One region of the Dactylosporangium sp. NPDC006015 genome, then DNA from elsewhere that is predicted to be linked to it. Evidence: riboswitches for the same ligand, from Rfam matches in the RefSeq annotation. Region 1 holds a riboswitch; each other region holds the start of a gene.
The links. Region 1 has a riboswitch for cobalamin ahead of ABZ321_RS29880 (CbtB domain-containing protein). Riboswitches for the same ligand answer to the same signal wherever they lie in the genome.
Positions count from the first base shown of each region.

Region 2: linked by a shared signal. The riboswitch ahead of ABZ321_RS26980 (ribonucleoside-diphosphate reductase subunit alpha) and the one ahead of ABZ321_RS29880 (CbtB domain-containing protein) in region 1 are both predicted to bind cobalamin.
Region 3: linked by a shared signal. The riboswitch ahead of metE (5-methyltetrahydropteroyltriglutamate--homocysteine S-methyltransferase) and the one ahead of ABZ321_RS29880 (CbtB domain-containing protein) in region 1 are both predicted to bind cobalamin.

Region 1 is NZ_JBEXUD010000018.1:150,245-153,508, forward strand. Features, by position in the region: gene ABZ321_RS29865 (MFS transporter) at 1-31, opposite strand, end outside; gene ABZ321_RS29870 (helix-turn-helix transcriptional regulator) at 91-672, shown strand; gene ABZ321_RS29875 (CbtA family protein) at 716-1,447, opposite strand; gene ABZ321_RS29880 (CbtB domain-containing protein) at 1,462-1,677, opposite strand; cobalamin riboswitch at 1,714-1,845, opposite strand; gene ABZ321_RS29885 (hypothetical protein) at 1,926-2,972, opposite strand; gene ABZ321_RS29890 (hypothetical protein) at 3,073-3,264, shown strand, end outside.
Region 2 is NZ_JBEXUD010000015.1:191,947-195,210, reverse strand. Features, by position in the region: gene ABZ321_RS26980 (ribonucleoside-diphosphate reductase subunit alpha) at 1-1,254, opposite strand, end outside; cobalamin riboswitch at 1,429-1,646, opposite strand; gene ABZ321_RS26975 (beta-L-arabinofuranosidase domain-containing protein) at 1,920-3,264, shown strand, end outside.
Region 3 is NZ_JBEXUD010000015.1:119,204-122,467, forward strand. Features, by position in the region: gene ABZ321_RS26645 (TetR/AcrR family transcriptional regulator C-terminal ligand-binding domain-containing protein) at 1-393, opposite strand, end outside; gene ABZ321_RS26650 (DUF4437 domain-containing protein) at 477-1,370, shown strand; cobalamin riboswitch at 1,407-1,629, shown strand; gene metE (5-methyltetrahydropteroyltriglutamate--homocysteine S-methyltransferase) at 1,760-3,264, shown strand, end outside.

The DNA.
Region 1 (3,264 bases):
CGAGAACGGTCCAGCGCCGTGCGGTGTCCATGGCCACGATGATCGGCGCGCACCTCGTACAGGCCGCAGAGAATTTGCGAAGATTGCAAAATGGACGCCGAGGTGGAGCGGCTCATCGACGGGATCGGGCCGCGGCTGCGGGAGCTGCGCCGCAGGCGGGGGCTGACCCTCGAGGCGCTGTCGGCGCGGACCGGCATCTCCGTCAGCGGACTGTCGCGGCTGGAGTCCGGGAAGCGCCGCCCCACGCTGGACCTGCTGCTGCCGCTGGCCCAGGCGCATCAGGTGGCCCTCGACCAGTTGGTGGGGGCACCGGCGACGGGGGATCCCCGCGTACACCTGAAGCCCCAGCGAAACCGGAGCGGCAGCGTGGTCGTCGCGCTGACTCGCTACCCGGGACCGGTGCGGGTGTTCAAGCAGGTGCTCGAACCGGGCGAGCCCAGGCTGGTCACCCACGAGGGCTACGAGTGGCTGTACGTCCTCGCCGGCGAGCTGCGGCTCATCCTCGGCGAGCAGGAGCTGACGCTGCGGCCGGGGGAGGTCGCCGAGTTCGAGACCCGCACGCCGCACTGGTTCGGCCCCGCCGGCGAGCACACCGTCGAGGTCCTGCACATGTTCGGGCCCCAGGGGGAGAAGGCGCGGGTGCGTGCGAGACCCCGCTCCGGGAAACAATGAAGGCGGCGGGGCAACGCCCCACCGCCTTCAGGAAACGAACCGGTCAGACCGCGACCGGGTGCGCGTCGGCCACGACCGGGCGCTGGCTGCGCTCGGTGAGGTAGCCGAACAGCAGGCCGAGCGTGGCCCAGGTGACCGCCTGGGTGCCGAGCGACGCGAGCCGGAACTGCCACAGCAGCACCGGGGAGAAGCCGTCGGGCACCTCGTTGACCGCGGGCAGCAGCGCGATCGCGACACCCACGACGGCCGCGGCGCCGACGACCGCGAGGATCGTCGCGTTCCACGTGCCGAAGCGCGGCTGCAGCGACCGGCTGACGACGATCGCGCCGAGCACGGCGGCGACCCCGATGACGATCATCAGGAAGTACAGGCCGGTCCGCTGCTGCAGCGTGTCGGGGTTGCCGGTCGCGGGCGGGTTGGCCGGGTACTTCAGGAACGGCACGAGCGCCACCCCGACGAACCCGGCGAGGGCGACGACCGCGGCCGTGGCGCGGGCGCTGATCCGGCCGATGCGCCCGAGCGTGACCGCGACCGCGATGGCGAACAGGCCGCCGATGGCGACGCCGTACACGACCGAGGCGGTGGCCAGGCCGAGCGTGCTCTGCACGGTCCGGCTGACCGGCCCGTGCTCATGGTCGGTGGCGTGGACCTCTTCGAACGCGATCGCGTCGTTGATCGGGCCCTCGCCGAACAGGTAGGCGAACAGGAACGCGGCGACACCGGCGACCAGGCCGGTGATCATGCCGCGGACCAGGAGCGTCCGGGCACTCAACATTCTGGCGCCCCGGCTCAGTGGCAGGGGAAGCCGAGCAGGTGCCGGCCGTCGTGGACGAACTCGTGCACCGTCGAACCCGAGACGACCGAGGTGATGCCCTGCTCGGCGCCGACGAAGTAGAGCAGGACGACGGCGAGGACGACGCCGAACGTGGCCCACGGCAGGATCTGCCGCAGCGGGATCGGGGCCGGTGCGGTGGCCGGGGTGGGAAGAGCCGAGATCGATGCCATGATGCAGCCTCCTGCGGGATTTCGCGTCCCATCGAGCGTTGTCGTGACCGTGCCCGGGTCTGACTCCCACCTGCGTGGTTACAGCGGCGCGACCGTGCCGGGCTTGCACCGGCTTCCGTTCACTGTCACGTGTATGTTTCGGACGGTACGGACGCGGTTCCGGCGTGTCAATCGGACAGCGCCTCCGTCAACCCGCCGGTGGGCGCCGCACCGCTGGTCAGCGCGGCCGGCGCCCGGGGGCGAGGTGATCAAGTTCTCGGCGGGGTGAGGGCGACGAGGTCGGTGCCGACCTTGTGCAGTCCGTCGAGCCGCCGGTCGAGGGACGCGCCGCTCGGGCTGAGGAACTCGGCGTACTTCGCCCAGACGGACCTGCCGTTCGCCATGAACGCCCACGGGTAGTGCTTGTCGGCGGCGGCGACGACCTGCGGGCCGTGGTCCGCCCACTGCGGGTCGGTGCCGCCGGTCAGCCGCGCGCCCTCCTTCTCCTTCGGCTGCACCGACAGGCTCGGCACCTCACCCGGCAGGGCGAGCACCAGCGCGGTGTGCCGGTTGTCCTTCTCGGTGAAGTCGAACACGTAGAACGCGCGGTCGCGGTACGTGCCGCTGACGACGGCGCCCGCGGACGGCTGCGACTGCGACCAGCCGAGCCGCTGCGCGAGCGTGGGGTCGGAGTGTTCGAAGGCGTAGCCGCGCCGCTTCGCCCACCGCTTCCGGCCGATCCGCGTCCGCACCGACGACACGAACCCGGCGCCCGAGATCAGGCAGATCAGCGTGCCGCCGCCGCCCGCGATCCACGCGCCGGTCCCGCCGTCGGTGAAGGCCGTGTCCCACCCGAGCACAGCGGTCACGCCGGTGACGACGAAGATGAAGAAGCGGGTCTGGTACGGGGCGATCGCCGCCTGCGGCTCGTCGGCGCCGTACCGGATCACCTCGATCAGCGAGAGCACGAAGTACAGCAGCGTCAGCCCGCCGATCAGCAGCGCCGCGGTGCCGGCGATCCGCCACGCCCGGTCCCGGCCGGCGAGCTTCTCCGGGGAGTTCTGTCTCGCGTGCCGGTCGACCATCGTCTGGTAGGAGCCGCCCTCGTCGCCGCTGCCGCCGAAGACCAGGCACGTGTCGCGCGGCCGCATCGTCTTGCCGTCGCAGGTCGGCGTGTAGTCCGCGATGCGCTGCGCCGACTCCTGCTGCCGCTGCGCGGCCGTGCTCGTGCCGGCCGCCACCATCTGCCATCCGGCCAGCAGGAAGACGCCTGCCAGGACGATCCGGACGAGTAACCCCGTGTGCCGTCGCTTCACGCCGGCATGTATAGCAGCCGATGCCTGGCCGCTGCTGCCCCGTGGCCCGGGATGCGTGATGACCGCTGCCGGGATCGAGGCGTCACGATAGGCTCGGACCGTGGGCGTCATGATGGACTACTTCGCCGCGACCGAGCAGGAGCTGGCCGCCCTCGACCTCGATCTTGGCCCGGCCGGCAACGACTGGCCGTATGTCGACTGCAAGGGCTGGATCCTGGAGGTCGAGGAGTTCGCCGCGGAGATCGACGGGCGGGATCCGAGCGAGTTCGGCCGGGACGAGCCGCTGCGCGGC
Region 2 (3,264 bases), on a different contig from region 1:
CAGGTGGATGGTGTTGCCGGGCGCCCCGGTCTGGTTCGACAGCGCGTTGGAGCGGTCCTTGAACGTCATCCACCCGTTGCCGGTCTGGGCGAGCGTGCGCATCATCCGGGCGTACAGGTCACGGGCCTTGACCGTCCTGACCGCCCGCTTCTCCGCGACGCGGTAGGCGTCGTCGAACGCCTCGCCGTGCAGGTCGGGCAGCTCCGGCGCGTCGGACGGGTCGATGAGCGACCAGTCGGCGTCGGCCTCGACCCGGCGCATGAACTCGTCCGGGATCCAGTTGGCCAGGTTCAGGTTGTGCGTGCGCCGGGACTCCTCGCCGGTGTTGTCCCGCAGCTCCAGGAACTCCTCGATGTCCGGGTGCCATGGCTCCAGGTACACGCACGCGGCACCCTTGCGCCGGCCGCCCTGGTTCACCGCCGCGACCCCGGCGTCGAGGGTCTTCAGGAACGGCACGATCCCGTTGGACCTGCCGTTGGTGCCGCGGATGAGCGCGCCCCGGCCGCGGACCCGCGTCCAGGAGATGCCGATGCCGCCGGAGAACTTCGACAGCTTCGCGACCTGGTGGTAGCGCTCGTAGATCGAGTCGAGCTCGTCGCGGGGCGAGTCGACCAGGAAGCAGGAGGACATCTGGGTGTGCCGGGTGCCGGAGTTGAACAGCGTCGGCGAGCTCGGCAGGTACGCCAGGGACGACATGAGCCGGTAGAAGCCGGTCGCCTCGGACGGCGTCCGCGACAGCCCGCAGGCCACCCGCAGCAGCCAGTACTGCGGCGTCTCCACGACGAGGCGGCTGGTCGGGTGGCGCAGCAGGTACCGGTCGGCGACCGTCCGCAGCCCGAAGTACTCGAACCGCAGGTCACCGTCCGGGTCGACGGCGTCGTCGAGCTCGCGGGCGTGGCGGGCCACGAACGCCGCCGTCTCGTCGCCGATCAGCCCCAGGCCGTGGGCATGGCGGATCGACTGGCTGAAGCCGGCCACGTCCTGCCCGCGGACCTCCTTGCCGACGTACGCGGCGAGCAGCCGCGCCGCGAGCCTCGAATACTGCGGCTCCTCACCGATGAGCTCGGCGGCGGTCTGGATCGACAGCTTGTCCAGCTCCGCGGTGGTGGCGCCGTCGTACAGGCCGCTGATCGTCCTGGTCGCCACCCGCAGCGGGTCAACCTCGTCGAGGCCGCCGACCCACCGCTCGACCGCCTTGACGATCTTGCCGACGTCGACCGGCTCCAGGTCGCCGTCGCGGTTCCGGACCCGCATCGCAGGCCGGCGTGGCTGCGCCGTCGTGACCGTCACTGGCTCTCTCCTCGCGAGCTCGTTCCAGTGGATCCGAGGTCGCGGGGACGCCGAACGGCGCGCACGGCGGGTCGCCCGTCCGTGAACCGTTCATGGTGGCGTCGGCCGTCCCGCGCGGCCTCGAAGCCGCCACGCACGGGGTGTGCGTGGCGCGCTGGCAGGTCTTCGGACTCGCGGGCGTGACCACGGATGGTCGCCTACTGGCCGTCACTTCCCAGGCCGGATGGCCCAGTGTGCTCGACGGCGGTCGTTCCCACTCACCGCTGCGGGGCAGTCCCGGACTCGCACCGGGTTCCCTCTTGCCTCGACCCGGCCCCGCTGGGGGACCGGCTCGAACCAGCTGCGTCGAGCACCATATCTAGGGCCGCCGAAAAATGCACACACCACATGTCGGTGCGGCGTGTTGTGATCTTCACATTCCGCGGCCGGCTGTCCCGTGACAGCCGTGCCGACGTGTCGTGTGCCCGGCCCGTGCCCTTGAAGGTTGCCGATTCCTCTGGCAGTCTCGTCATGCCGCCGCGATGTTAGCGCTCACTTCACCCGCCAGTCATGAGGTGCGGACGCGTCGCACAAGCATGTTAACGCTCACACATCCAACGCCCGCCGTCACGGTCGAAAGGATCAACCCCATGCCTCACCCCAGCGTCAGCCGCCGCCGGCTGCTGCAGACCACCGGCGCCGTCGCCGCCGCCTCGGCGGCCGCGCCCCTGCTCGGCGCCCCGACCGCCGCGGGCGCCGCCCTCGCCCCGGCCCGCGCCGACATCGGCGTCTCGGCCTACGCGTTCGACCTCGGGCAGGTGCGGCTGAGCACCGGCCGCTTCCTGGACAACCAGAACCGGACCCTGGCCTACCTGCGCTTCGTCGACGTCAACCGGCTCGTCTACAACTTCCGGGCCAACCACCGGCTGTCCACCGCCGGCGCCGCCGCGACCGGCGGCTGGGACGCGCCGACCTTCCCGTTCCGCACCCACATGCAGGGCCACCTGCTGACCGCCTGGGCCCAGGCCTACGCCGTGCTCGGCGACACCACCTGCCGGGACAAGGCCAACGCCATGGTCGCCGCGATGGCCGCCTGCCAGGCCAACAACGCCGCCGCCGGCTTCAGCACCGGCTACCTGTCCGGCTTCCCGGAGTCCGACTTCACCGCCCTGGAGTCCGGCACCCTCAGCAACGGCAACGTCCCCTGGTACTGCATCCACAAGACCCTCGCCGGGCTGCTGGACGTGTGGCGGTACATCGGCAGCACCCAGGCGCGTGACGTGCTCCTCGCCCTCGCGGGCTGGGCCGACTGGCGCACCGGCCGGCTCAGCGCGAGCCAGATGCAGACCACGCTGGGCGTCGAGTTCGGCGGCATGAACGCGGTCCTCACCGACCTGTACCAGCAGACCGGCGACGCGCGCTGGCTCACCGCGGCCCAGCGCTTCGACCACGCGGCCGTGTTCAACCCGCTCGCGTCCAACACCGACCAGCTCAACGGGCTGCACGCCAACACCCAGGTGCCGAAGTGGATCGGCGCCGCCCGCGAGTACAAGGCGACCGGCACCACCCGGTACCGCGACATCGCCGTCAACGCCTGGAACATCACCGTCAACGCCCACACGTACGTCATCGGCGGCAACAGCCAGGCGGAGCACTTCCGCGCCCCCAACGCCATCGCCTCCTACCTGGCCAACGACACGTGCGAGCAGTGCAACACGTACAACATGCTGAAACTCACCAGAGAGCTCTGGCTGCTCGACCCGAACAACGCCGCCTACTTCGACTTCTACGAGCGGGCGCTGCTCAACCATCTCATCGGCGCGCAGAACCCCGCCGACAGCCACGGCCACATCACCTACTTCACCGGCCTGCAGGCGGGCGCCCGGCGCGGCGTCGGCCCGGCGTGGGGCGGCGGCACGTGGAGCACCGACTACGACAGCTTCTGGTGCTGCCAGGGCACCGGCGTCGAGACCAACACGAAGCTGATGGACTCCA
Region 3 (3,264 bases), on a different contig from region 1:
GAACGGCGCCAGGAGGTCGGTGACGTACCGCTGGCGCAGCGGCACCGCCGCCGGGTCGGAGGCGGCGGCAACGACGAGGGCCTGCAGGAACGCGCCGACGGGCCGGTCGCGGAGCCGGTCGCACAGCTGGTCGACGGCGGCGTGCAGGTCCTGCGCCGGCTCGCCGGTCGGCGCGCCGGGCGGCAGCGGCGCGACGTCGATCAGCGCGGCGAGCACCGCGCCGGGCGTGGGCCAGTGCCGGTAGATGGTCGACCGGGACACGCCGGTGACCTGGTGCAGCCGCTGCGCGGTCAGCGCCGCCGCACCCTCGGCCAGCAGCAGCTCCAGGGCCGCGGTCAGCACGACGGTCTCGGTGTCGGAGGTGGGGCCGGCGGGTCGGCCAGGTCGGGTCACGAGCGTTGACGGTACACCTTGTACGCGAAACTATTAAGCGATACATTCCGCACCGGAAACTGCTGCCGAGCCTGGAGGCACCCATGCGCCCGCACGTGGAGATCGTCGACGAGCGTGACCTGATCTGGCACCTCGCCGAGTTCCAGCACGCCACCGGCACCGCCGAGCAGCGCAACCTCAGCTACGACGAGGAGGACGGGTCGGCCTCGCTGAAGGTCCGCTTCACCGGCGACTGGTCGCGGCCGGCCGGCGTACACGACGCGGACACCGAATGGTTCGTGCTGTCCGGCGAGGTCGTCATCGGCGACACCGTCCTCGGGCCGGAGGGCTACTGGACCGCGCCCGCCGGTGTGTGGACCCCGCCGGTCAAGGCGGCGGCCGGCACGGAGATCCTGCTGTTCCGCGAGTACGGCGACTGGCACTTCCACCCTGAGACCAAGGACCGTGAAACCGTGCGGCCCGACCAGAAGCTCGTCGTGCTCGACAGCGCCCGGATGCCGTGGATCGACGTCAAGGACGGCTCCCCGATGCGCTTCGACCTCGGCGGCACGCCGGTGCCGGGCCTGTTCATCAAGCTGCTGCACCGCGACGAGAAGACCGGCTTCTACACCCGGCTCATCAAGGCCAAGCCCGGCTGGCGGGAGGTGCCGCTCGCACACCACCCGTGCTCCGAGGAGGCGTACTGCCTCGACGGCGGCTTCGACTACAACTTCGGCAAGATGTGGCCCGGCACGTACTTCTGGCGCCCGCCGCTGATCCGCCACGGCGACTTCACCGCCGACGCCGAGGCCGGCTGCACGTGGATCGTGCGCTCCGACGCGGACCTCGTCGACTGGTATACCGACAACGCCCGCGTGCAGATGCACGGCGACGCCACCAACTGGGGCGAGGGCTTCCCGCACAGCGCCGCGCCGCGGTTCATCGAGCCGGTCCGCTCCCGCAGCATCGGCCGCTGGAGCGACCCCACGCACCAGTGACGCAGCCGACACCCGCTCCCGCGGCGGTGCGTATGTATGGTGATGAGTGCAGCTGGTTCGGCCGGTCCCCCGGGACCGGCCGTGGCAACAGGGAATCCGGTGCGAATCCGGGACTGCCCCGCAGCGGTGAGTGGGAACGACCGCCGTCATTGAGCACTGGGCCGCGAGGCCTGGGAAGCGACGGCCAGTAGGCGACCCTGGACGACATCCAGGGTCACGCCCGCGAGTCCGAAGACCTGCCAGCGCACCGCGCGCCGCCCGGCGTGCGGTGGTCGGAGGCCGCGCGGGACGGCCGACGCCATCGACCGGCCCACGCGGCGCGCCGCCGCGCGGCCGGTGGCGTCCCCCCGTGCCAGTCCGGCCGTCGTGACTGTGCACCGAGGGGACACATGAGCACCACATTCGGGCTGAGCACCGTGCTCGGCTACCCGCGCATCGGCGGGAACCGCGAGCTGAAGCGGGCCGTCGAGGCCTACTGGGCCGGCACCATCGACGAGGACACCCTGGAGCGCACGGCGGCGACGCTGCGCGCCGACGTGTGGCAGACGCTGCGCAACGCCCGCCTCGCGGCGATCCCGTCGAACACGTTCTCCTACTACGACCACGTCCTCGACACCGCCGTCGCGGTCGGGGCGACACCCACGCGGTTCACCGCGCTCGGGCTGTCGAAGCTCGACACGTACTTCGCCATGGCCCGCGGCGTGGACGCCGAGCCGGCGCTCGAACTGACGAAGTGGTTCGGCACCAACTACCACTACCTGGTGCCCGAGATCGGACCCGACACCGTCTTCGCCGCCGACCCGGCCAAGGCGCTGCGGGAGCACGCCGAGGCCCGCGCCCTGGGCCTCGAGACCCGGCCGGTGCTGGTCGGACCGGCCACGTTCCTGCTGCTGGCCAAGGGCGACGACCCGTTCGCCCGGCTCGACGACCTGGTCGGCGTCTACGCCGAGATCCTCGCCGCCCTCGCGGATGCGGGTGTCTCGTGGGTGCAGCTGGACGAGCCCGCCTACGCCACCGACCGCGGCCCGGACGAGATCGACGCGCTGCGCCGCGCCTACTCCCGGCTCGGCGCGCTCAGGGCCCGGCCGAAACTCTTCGTCGCCACGTACTTCGGCGAGATCGGCGACGCCCTGCCGGCCCTGCTGGACACGCCGGTCGAGGCGATCGGCCTCGATCTCGTCGCCGGCCCCGGCAACCTCGACCGGCTCGCGGCCGCCGGACCCCTGGGCGGCAGGACGATCGTCGCGGGGCTCGTCGACGGCCACAACGTCTGGCGCACCGACCTGCGCGCCGCGGTCGCCGCCGGGGCGGTCGTCGCCGGCCTGGCCGACCACGTGGCGGTGTCCACGTCCTGCTCGCTGCTGCACGTGCCGGTGGACCTGTCCGTCGAGACCCGCCTCGACCCGGGCCTGCACGAGCGGCTCGCGTTCGCGCGGCAGAAGGTCGACGAGGTCGTGCTCCTCGGCCGCGCGCTGCGCGACGGCACGGCCCACCTGCCCGCGCCGCTGCCCCCGCCCCCGGCGGCGTGGCGGCACGACGAGGTGCGCGCCCGGCTCGCCGCCCTCACCGCCGCCGACCGGCGGCGCGGCGACTCCACCGCCCGCGCCGCCCGCCAGCAGGAACTGCTCGGGCTGCCCGACCTGCCGACGACCACGATCGGCTCGTTTCCGCAGACCGCCGAGCTGCGCGGGGCCCGCGCCGCGCTGGCCGCCGGCACCCTCGACGACGAGGGCTACACCGCGCTGATGCGGGCCGAGGTCCGGCGGGTCGTCCGGCTGCAGGAGGACCTCGGCCTGGACGTGCTCGTGCACGGCGAGCCGGAGCGCAACGACATGGTGCAGTACTTCGCCGAGCAGCTGTCCGGGTTCGCCGCCACCGAGCACGGCTGGGTGCA